3 regions of the Tepidibacillus sp. LV47 genome follow, and region 2 is predicted to be linked to each of the others. Evidence: riboswitches for the same ligand, from Rfam matches in the RefSeq annotation. Region 2 holds a riboswitch; each other region holds the start of a gene.
The links. A riboswitch is a leader RNA that binds a small molecule or an ion and turns the genes downstream of it on or off. The one in region 2 is predicted to bind cyclic di-GMP.

Region 1 (3,145 bases), on a different contig from region 2:
TGAATAAGATCATGGAACCATAGGTTGCAATCGTATGGATGAATAAAGCAAGAATCACAACCGACATGTATAATCCCATTGCACGGATCGCAGTAAACCCTTGTTTACCAATTGCCGAGGCAATTAAACCAAACGTACCATATGGGGCAAACTTCATCATGAGAGTAACTAAATACATCATAATTTCATTTCCTTGTTCAACAAAAGCGTGGAAAGTTTGCGCTTTTTTTCCTAGGGCTGCGATTCCGATACCAATGAAAACTGAGAAGAAAATTAAAGGTAACATATCTCCATTTGCCATGGACTGAATGGGGTTTTTTGGAATAATACTGAGCAAGGTATCCATAATAGGAGGAACTTCTTTTGGTTTAAAATTAGCTTGTTCAACAGAAAATTGCCAGCCTGCTCCAGGTTGAATGGTAAGTGCTAAAGCTAAACCGATAATGATTGCAATTGCTGTGGTAGAAATAAAGTAGATTAATGTTTTACTTCCAATTCTCCCTAATTTCTTAAGATCACCAATTCCAGCTGTTCCAAGGGCAATAGAGAAAAAGACGATGGGTACCACTAACATATTAATGAGGTTAAGAAAGATTTTGCCTAGTGGGGTAAGAAGATATTGATCAACTGATGGGAATACATGTGGTGCAAAAAGATTTAATCCTAAACCAAACAATGTCCCTAATCCTAATGCCAACAAAATTTTTCCTGTTAATTTCATAGCATACCTCCTTGAAGATAAAATAAAGCCATAGAAGGGCAAAGTCTTCTATGGCTTAAAATACGCCAAAATAAGACTCGTAATAAACGAGATCCTACCCCTCGAGACGCTTACGAAGTTAGCTGTCGGGTTCGGACGTGAGAGTCGCCCTACCTTAATGATAAATATTAAGGATTCACCCCAAGTGGCAATGCCACAATCTTGGTTCCTCCGCTCATATATAAAAATGATTCAGCGTGCGGACTATTCAATTTAACTTTATCTTAACAATAGTTTACATAAAAGTCAATCATGCGCTTCTCCTGAAGTATAGATTCGTTCCATGATCTTTGTTTGTTAAACTATTAAACAACTATTTAAAACATCGTCTTTAACAAAATAAAGTTATTAAATTTTATCTAAAATGTAAAATTTTTTTAAATGATCCGATATAGAAATTGATACAGGTTAAATCACTTGAAATTGAACAGCGATAAAGGCAAACCCGGCGAAAGCCGGGGACGCAAAGCCACAGGTCTAAGGCAAGTGAATGCTAGGATGGCTGGGTTACCGAACGGTTCGTGCGTTAAAACTCTTTTCATCGACGGTGTTCCTTGTGTTTAGACTGATGGGAAATCGTAGATGGAAAGGAGTTGTTTTTGTTTTGAAGAAACGAGTTCTCTACAAATCTATTATTTATTTCATGGTTATTCTGCTCATCACAAATTCTGTTTTGCCTGGAATGACCAAAAAAGCTGAAGCGGCTACGCCTGAAGCATTTTTAAATCCTTTTCTAGAAGAATGGCTTCCGCAGCCTGGACAGCCGCCTAGGTATTCCCAAGGATTTGCTTCGTTATTTAATAACCAATATACAGATGGCAACTCAGCTATCCCAAGTTTATTAAACGACCATCACTTTGCCCAATCACCGGAACCACCTGTATTGGAGGAACCTGTAGAGATTCCAAAAGGGAATGCATTTGTTCAAAGAGATGACTTTATACTCCCTTCTTATGGGTTTCCAGTGACAATCCAGCGATTATATCATTCGAGCCAAAAGAATCGCTTGTCACCTTTCGGTTATGGCTGGACATTTCCTTATAATCACTACATACAAATGTTTGATGAGTTTCATATCACGGAATTTAAATCAGATGGAACAAAGGTGAATTATACTTATCACAAAGAAGACGAAAGTTTATTAGTGGATGAGTATGATGGCGATCCGGCGATTTATTATCCGCTTGATAAAGGCTATTACACTGCGGAAGGATTCGCCAAGTCATCCCTAAAACGAATTTCGAAAGAGGAATATCGCGTAACACAACCCCATGGAACCACTTATGTTTTTAAAGGGTATTATGCACCTTGGCGAACCAACGCAGACCCTGTAGCCGGAAAATTAATCGCCGTTGAGGACCGCAATGGAAATCGCGTGAACTTGAGCTACGATTCCCAAGGTCGATTGGTTGAAATAAAAAGTCCCGATGGACGTACCGTTACATTCGAATATGCCGGTCAGCTCATCACATCTATGACCGATCCACTTGGCCGTGTAACAACGTATACCTATGAAAACAATGAACTGCGAAAAGTCACGCATCCTGATGGAACGACGGAATCGTATTCATATGACAACGAGCATCGCCTTCTGTCAGTGACAGATTCTCAAACTGGCACTAAGCAGTTTTCTTATACAGGAGATCGCGTCTCCAAAGTGACACATGAGGGTGATTTACTATACAGATATGAGTACGGAGATCATCAAGTAACGGTTTACGACGGATTAGGACATTCAACGGCTTATTTTTACAACGAAGACTACAATATAACGAAAAAAGTAGATGCTCTTGGAAACATATACACATATTCATTTGACGAACAAAAGCGCTTGACCAATGTTTCGGGACCGCTTGAAACGATATCCATTCAATATAACGAGTTTCATCATATTACAGTGGAAAAGTCATCGTTAGGAGAAGAATCGAATATTACCTATGACTCCAATCTTCAATTGCCTATGATCATTAAAGACGGAGAAGGACGGGTATGGAAGCGGACATACGATGCGAAAGGAAATTTAATATCTGTTGAATATCCGTTAGGGCAAAAAGAAGAATTCAGATATGATTCGCGAGGACTTGTGACGGAGTCTAAAGACTTGAACAACAAAATCACACGCTATTCGTATGATGCATATGGACAGCTCAAAACGGTCACTAACCCATTAGGCCAAACGATTTCATACACCTATGACCAAGTCGGCCGCTTAAAAAGTGTGACGATGCCAAACGGCTCCGTTACGACCTATACGTATGATAACGGTGACCGTCTTGTTTCGATAACAGACGCCAAAAACCAATCGATTCGTTATGAATATGATGCAAACGGCAGGCTGGTAAAGGCCAAGCTGCCTAATGGAGCGGTTTATGAGTATCGATATAA
Region 2 (3,145 bases):
CCACTTTTTTCGTCGGTTCAAGGGATTGACTTACTGTTTCAACTCGTGATAAATAGAGATAAATAAAAAAAGTCGTTACGATCCCAAGAAATAATGCCAGTAAGAATAAGCGCCGGTTGGTTATTTCCATTTCTTTCTCTCCCTTACTCCACTAATTTCACCGCATATAAGCCAATATCATGTTGATTCTCATCATTCCAATCACCTGAATAAATCGTTTTTAAGAATCTTCCTGTGACATATGATTGATTACCATTACCCCCAACTTCCTCCAAGTAAAACGCTGCAAAGCCAATGATCGTTACCTTATCTCTCCCCTTTAGATTGACGTCATCAATAACAGGCAGATAGATCACTCGTTTACAGTTTCGATTCTTTTTCGCTAGTTCATAGGTTTGACAATCTGAACTAAGTTTGATTCTCTCTGAGATGGCCCTTTCTGTAGGCCCAGACATATTTCCCGGCTCGGTATCGACCACATCGCCAATACTCAACACCCCTTCGTAACCATTTAAAAGATTCTCCTCATAATTAGAAGCACCTCTTCCGCCAAGAGCAAGGGGGCCAAAGTTGCCATTTGCTGCATGTTGGGGATCGTATTTTAACGTATAAAGAGAACCATAAGTAAATCCGTAGTTTTCTTCTTCTGGGTTCGGTGCTTTTACGGCGAGAGGAACAATTCCTCTTGCGCTCGACAATGGCTTCATTTGGGCTGAGGCTTTGGCCTCCACCACTGTATGGTTGAAACCAAAAATTTTAGCGAAGAAAAAAGGAACCTCTTTCTTCCCTGTCACTGTGATCTTATAATCCCCTTCAAAGGTAATCGCAGGGTTATTAACTCCATTTTCCATGGCATATTGGATTGCTGTTTCCTTTGCTTGAGTGGTTCCATTTACCAATTCTTGTGCTCCAGATAAAGCTGCCGCATCTACCCCATCGGAAAGTCTTTGTCTTTCTAACATGACATATCCTAAGTCGATGACCATAGCTGCCATGCCTAGGATGACAGCCATAGCAAACAGAATGATCACCGAAATATTCCCTTTTTGGTTATTCAACTCGCATCACCGTCTTTGCGGATATGGGAAAAGGGTTAGGTAAAATCTCTCCCCATACGGGCGCCCATAAAGGAACTTCATAATCGATACTCACTTCAATCTTTCCCCCTCTTTGCCGGTATTCGTATGAAGGGGAAATGATGATGGTGAGATTATTTGGCTCTAAAGAATAAGTCTTTTCTTCGATAATTTGTTTAATTTCCATATCTGTTGCCCAAACGGAGCCATATCTTGCTCCATCTCTTGAGGCATTTTCGATCATGAGATATGAGTAAAAGATATGTCCAAATTCGATGATTCCTAATAATAGCAAAAGAAGGATAGGAGTAACTAAGGCAAACTCAACTAAGGATTGGCCTTGTTCTCCTTTTAATCGGGATATAATCAACCTTTTCAATTACCTAACCCCCCCTCGACACTTTCCATAAGGAGCAACTTTTGGTTTATTCAGTATAAATAAGGCCCTACTCGGAGGAGGTAGGGCCTTTATAGGGTTAATTAGTTTGTACCAATGATTTTATCTTTTACTGAATTAAACATATTACCAAGATTTGTACCCATCGCTGCTAAAGCACCAATGACAACGACTGCAATAAGGGCGATGATTAAACCATACTCTACCATCCCTTGCCCTTCTTCATTTTTTAGTGCTTCCTTTGCTCTTAACTTCCAATCCAACTGTTTTACCCATAATTTTGTGAAAAACTTTTTCATTTGACCATTCCTCCTTTTCATATCGGCTCACTGGTATTCGGAGTAGCACGAATGGTGCATAAATGGTCTGACTGCTTAGTCTACGAAAAAAACTCCTCACGTTGCTGAGGAGTTCGTATATGTAACGAAGCAATCAGCAACCTGGCGATCATCGTTCATTTTGAACTTTAGACCCATGGCTTTGCGTCCTACCCTTTCGAGTAGTTTGCCTTTATTGATTGTTCTGTTTTGAGCCTTTCTTTTCTTTCATTGTATGAAGAAGTATAAGATTTGTTATCTTTCTAACCTCCTATTTTTTGCTAGGTTGAAATACTTGTTTTTATTCGTTTTTCCAAAAGATTTACGCAATTTAATCCCTTTTTCCTCCTCTAATGAACCTACCGGCATATTCGAATCGCTGAATTTCCCCTTGTTTGCTCCTTTTATCATAGTCCATTAGATCAATAATTTGTACTTGTTCACCGTTTCCTCTTATTTCTTCCACAATTCTCCCTATGTTCATCTCCATTTCTGTCATTTCTTTTACTTGAATAACTCTTACTTGAAACGATTTATAGGTCAAACGGTGGATGATCTCCAGCGTGTCATCGCTGGAACCAAAATCCATAATCGTGATCTTGATTGGCTTTCCATCTGTGCATTCATTAAACCAAAGGGAACGAATCACCCATTCAATAATCGATTGATTATCTTTTGCCAATATCAGATAATGAAGGTTTTCCTTCTCTATCTCCTTCGCTAACTTCATGCAAAAATGGGAATATAAAAATCGAAAGCCAAGGAGAACGATTCCATAGAGGCATATGATCCATAAAACTAAAGAAAGCATAGCGGCCCCCTCCTTACTAGAGTATATGCCTCTATGCTTTCTCTGGTTCGAGAAACGCCTTCACGTTCCATTAGGAAATATGTACCCAACCATTTTTGATCGCAGTAATCACTGCTTGCGTGCGGTCTTGGACATCCATTTTTTGCAAAATATTGCTTACATGATTTTTTACTGTTTTTTCACTGATAAACAATTTCTCACCAATCTGGCGATTACTGTTTCCTTCCGCTAAGAGTTGAAGAACCTCCATCTCTCGTTGAGTCAATATTTGACGCCAATCTGGTGCTTTATTGACAAAAACGGGTTCATGTTCACGATCATGAAGAAGTTCTTTGTTGCTCAATCGCCGATATTCATCAACCACTTTTCCCGCCACTTGCGGATGAATATAGGCATTTCCTTTGGCTACAGAACGAATCGCTTCAATTAAAGCCATTGCTTCCATGTCTTTTAACAAATAGCCAGAAGCTCCTGCTCTTAATGTCTCAAAAACATACCCTTCATCATCATGAATCGATAAAATAATCACTTGAGATTCAGGAAA
Region 3 (3,145 bases), on a different contig from region 2:
TAAATTTATCTTCAGACTATTATTTTTCGCTAATACAAACTTTAATAGTTTGTTTTTGGCATTTCTTTCATAAACAGACCATTCTAAGTTTTCTTGATCCACAACGATATAGATCGTTCCGGCATCAGCAGAAGTCATTTCTATTGATGAATCCATGATTAGATTTAGTAGCTTGTTAATATCCTTCTCAGCAGACAATTCTTTCCCAATACTATAGAACCGTTGTACTTCCCTTTCTAAGGAATCTAATTTTTGTTGACGCGTTAGATCATTTTTAAGCTTATAAAGAAATTTTCTCACTGCAAACTCATTCTTACATTCAAGGATATCGTAAAGGAAAGATCCCATTGAAATCAGATCTATACTATCTTTATATAAACCAATCGTTACGTATTGAGGCTTTTGTAGAACGTGGAATAGCTGCTCATTCATTTGATTTAAGAATGTATGATCCATAAAGATTATCGTATAATCCGACCCTTGGTTTAAACGCAATTCCGTTTCCAATTGGATTAAATCTGTAATAAGAACTACTGGTTTAAATTCTTCTTTGATTACTTCCAATAAAACCTCGTACTTTTTTATTGATTCTACACAGATGATTGTTCTCAAATTCGTCAACAAAATTGCACCTCATTCCTAAGTAGGGGCTCTTAGTGAAAAGTATATCTTAAAAACGAATGATAGTTAATAAACACAAAAAACCGATTATAGATATCAATACATCCATGGAAAGTTTTGCTATAAAATAGTTTAGGCTCATCCATTTACGCCAGCTAGTATTATAATAAATAATTAACCCTATGATCATAGCCAATAACCCGATTAAAGAATATTTAGAAAATGAAAAGCTTAGATAAAAAATAAAGAAAGAAAGAACCCTTGTTAATTCGCCAACACTCTTTTCATTTCCATTAAAAAATTTTTTCTGATTTGCAGGAAAAATAGCTTTAAGTATAAACTGAATCAAAATTGCGGAAAAAGATGAAACAAAGACCAGAATAATAAGAAACTTGATGATTTGTACATCAATAAGCAAAGGTGGAGAAATTTTAACAATTATGGTGGATAACCAATATAGAATCATGATGTGCACGACTTGATCGAAAATAAAATAGAGTAGTGACCCTAAAGAACTCTTAATGGATATTTTTGATTTAAATGAGTCGATAAAAAAATGGAGAATCCCGTTTAATAACACAATTCCTATCATGTAAAAATTCCAAGGAAATAGAAGAAACAAGATGCAAATCGTAATAATTGATACATGAAGTAGATTCCATTTCCAATCTTTTAGTTTATTTTCTGCAATTTTACCGGTTTGAAATGTAAAATCACCTAGCAGGTGGCCTAATAGTAAGTAATAGAACACATCATTTACCCCTCTGTCTTATTTTAATATGCGAATACATACTTTAAAAGATAGATGAAAACCCTCTTTAAATTTAAGAGGGTTTTCATGGATGATTATCAGTAAAAAGCATAACGTGAAAAATGCTCAGCTAGAATTTGTTGTTTCTTAACATGAACCTCAATATTTTCCCCTGTTGCCTGATCGTAAAGAAGTCCATCGTATTTATCGATGCGAATATGAACCTTTTTAAAGAAATTTGGTGTGTCTGGGGCAAATTCAACATATCCTACCCCATTCTCAGCATAAACCTTTACTTCAAAGGTAGCTGGCAGCTTCGCTGGATCGATAAAATCTTTTTTAAACTCAACATTGATAAAGCCAACTTGGTATCTGCCACCATCTTCTGTTACCGTAATCGTATCCGTATAAATCACTGGTTTATTCTCAGCTGCGACAACTGGTATGCTGGAAAGCAAGAGTACAAGTGTCATGATGACAAACATGATCCTTTTCATGCTTCTCACCTCCTTTCGACCCTTATCGCTAAAAGAAAAGGCACCTATGTGAACAAGCCATAGGCGCCAAGATGATTTGCTTATTAGGCAAATCAATGAATAACTCGAGTCATGCTATTTAAAACGAACAAACGTTAAGCACAACCCTAGTTAACTTATGTTTCGGCAACCTGGCAATCATAGAATAAACATTCCTTAGACCCATGGCTTTGCGTCCTTACCTTTCGATAAGTTTGCTATTATCGACATAATATTAAGTTTTTTACAAAAAACGACAAAATCGTTTCAATTCTTATCAATACCGTATATAATTAGATTTGGAATGATTTACTAATTTTCTTTAAGACAAATAAACCATAAACTTCACTTTTTGTCAATCTATAAACCTTTTGTCAATCTATAAACCTACTTTTTATAAAATCTTTTAAAGGAGGGATTCTTATTCTTTGTTTTAACTGCGGCTATCACTTGCCATCAAATCATCCAAAGGAATGCCCTTTATGTGGGATGAGATTTCCAATAAAATGTTCTTCCTGTGATTCGCCTAACCCAATGATGGCCAAGTTCTGCTTTAACTGCGGACATGAAATATCCCAATCAGAAATCGAAAGCTCTGTGCAAAATTATGAGATTCTTAGTGAAAACAGAAGAAATGTAGCTGTCGTGTTTGCCGATGTATCTGGTTTTACAGCATTGTCGGAAAAAATGGATCCAGAAGAAGTTCGGGAAATCATCAATGAAACTTTTGCTTATATCACCAAACCTGTATATGAATTGGAAGGAACCATCGACAAATACATCGGTGACTGTGTCATGATTCTTTTCGGTGCAAAATATCCTCATAGTGATGATCCTTATAGAGCCGTCAAGTGTGGCATGAAAATGATGGACTTAATCCAAGATTTCTCAAAAAAACGATTATCCAGTAAAGGTGTAACATTAAATCTTTCCATCGGAATCAATTACGGCCAAGTTGTGACTGGAAGCGTGGGAAACTATTTTGATAAAGACTTTACCGTTATGGGAGATGTGGTCAATACGGCTCAAAGACTGCAAACTCAAGCAGCAGCTGGGACGATCCTTGTATCAGAATCCGTCTATCAAGAAACAAAAGATCTAATTGATTATTCTCCTGAAAAAGAGATCATTGCCAAAAACAAAGAAAAACCAGTAAAATGCTTCACCCCTCTTCATTTAAAAAGCGAAGCATCGATTGATTCGCTGTTTTTAATCGAACGGGATGATGAAACGAATTTTCTCCATTCAATCTATAAGC

Region 1: it holds a riboswitch for cyclic di-GMP, as region 2 does, so the genes downstream of both, ACMW72_RS08305 (RHS repeat-associated core domain-containing protein) here and ACMW72_RS04215 (Flp family type IVb pilin) in region 2, are expected to answer to the same signal.
Region 3: it holds a riboswitch for cyclic di-GMP, as region 2 does, so the genes downstream of both, ACMW72_RS02280 (hypothetical protein) here and ACMW72_RS04215 (Flp family type IVb pilin) in region 2, are expected to answer to the same signal.

What each region holds. Positions count from the first base shown of each region.
Region 1 covers NZ_JBLWIF010000006.1:56,980-60,124, forward strand. Annotated here, with positions in the region: gene ACMW72_RS08300 (dicarboxylate/amino acid:cation symporter) at 1-721, opposite strand, end outside; cyclic di-AMP (ydaO/yuaA leader) riboswitch at 814-968, opposite strand; cyclic di-GMP riboswitch class I at 1,189-1,275, shown strand; gene ACMW72_RS08305 (RHS repeat-associated core domain-containing protein) at 1,365-3,145, shown strand, end outside.
Region 2 covers NZ_JBLWIF010000002.1:218,069-221,213, reverse strand. Annotated here, with positions in the region: gene cpaB (Flp pilus assembly protein CpaB) at 1-130, opposite strand, end outside; gene ACMW72_RS04225 (pilus assembly protein TadG-related protein) at 144-1,058, opposite strand; gene ACMW72_RS04220 (TadE/TadG family type IV pilus assembly protein) at 1,051-1,455, opposite strand; gene ACMW72_RS04215 (Flp family type IVb pilin) at 1,557-1,772, opposite strand; cyclic di-GMP riboswitch class I at 1,905-1,992, opposite strand; gene ACMW72_RS04210 (hypothetical protein) at 2,122-2,601, opposite strand; gene ACMW72_RS04205 (response regulator) at 2,672-3,145, opposite strand, start outside.
Region 3 covers NZ_JBLWIF010000001.1:464,219-467,363, forward strand. Annotated here, with positions in the region: gene ACMW72_RS02270 (ATP-binding protein) at 1-621, opposite strand, end outside; gene ACMW72_RS02275 (DUF3307 domain-containing protein) at 671-1,372, opposite strand; gene ACMW72_RS02280 (hypothetical protein) at 1,471-1,869, opposite strand; cyclic di-GMP riboswitch class I at 2,031-2,117, opposite strand; gene ACMW72_RS02285 (tetratricopeptide repeat protein) at 2,485-3,145, shown strand, end outside.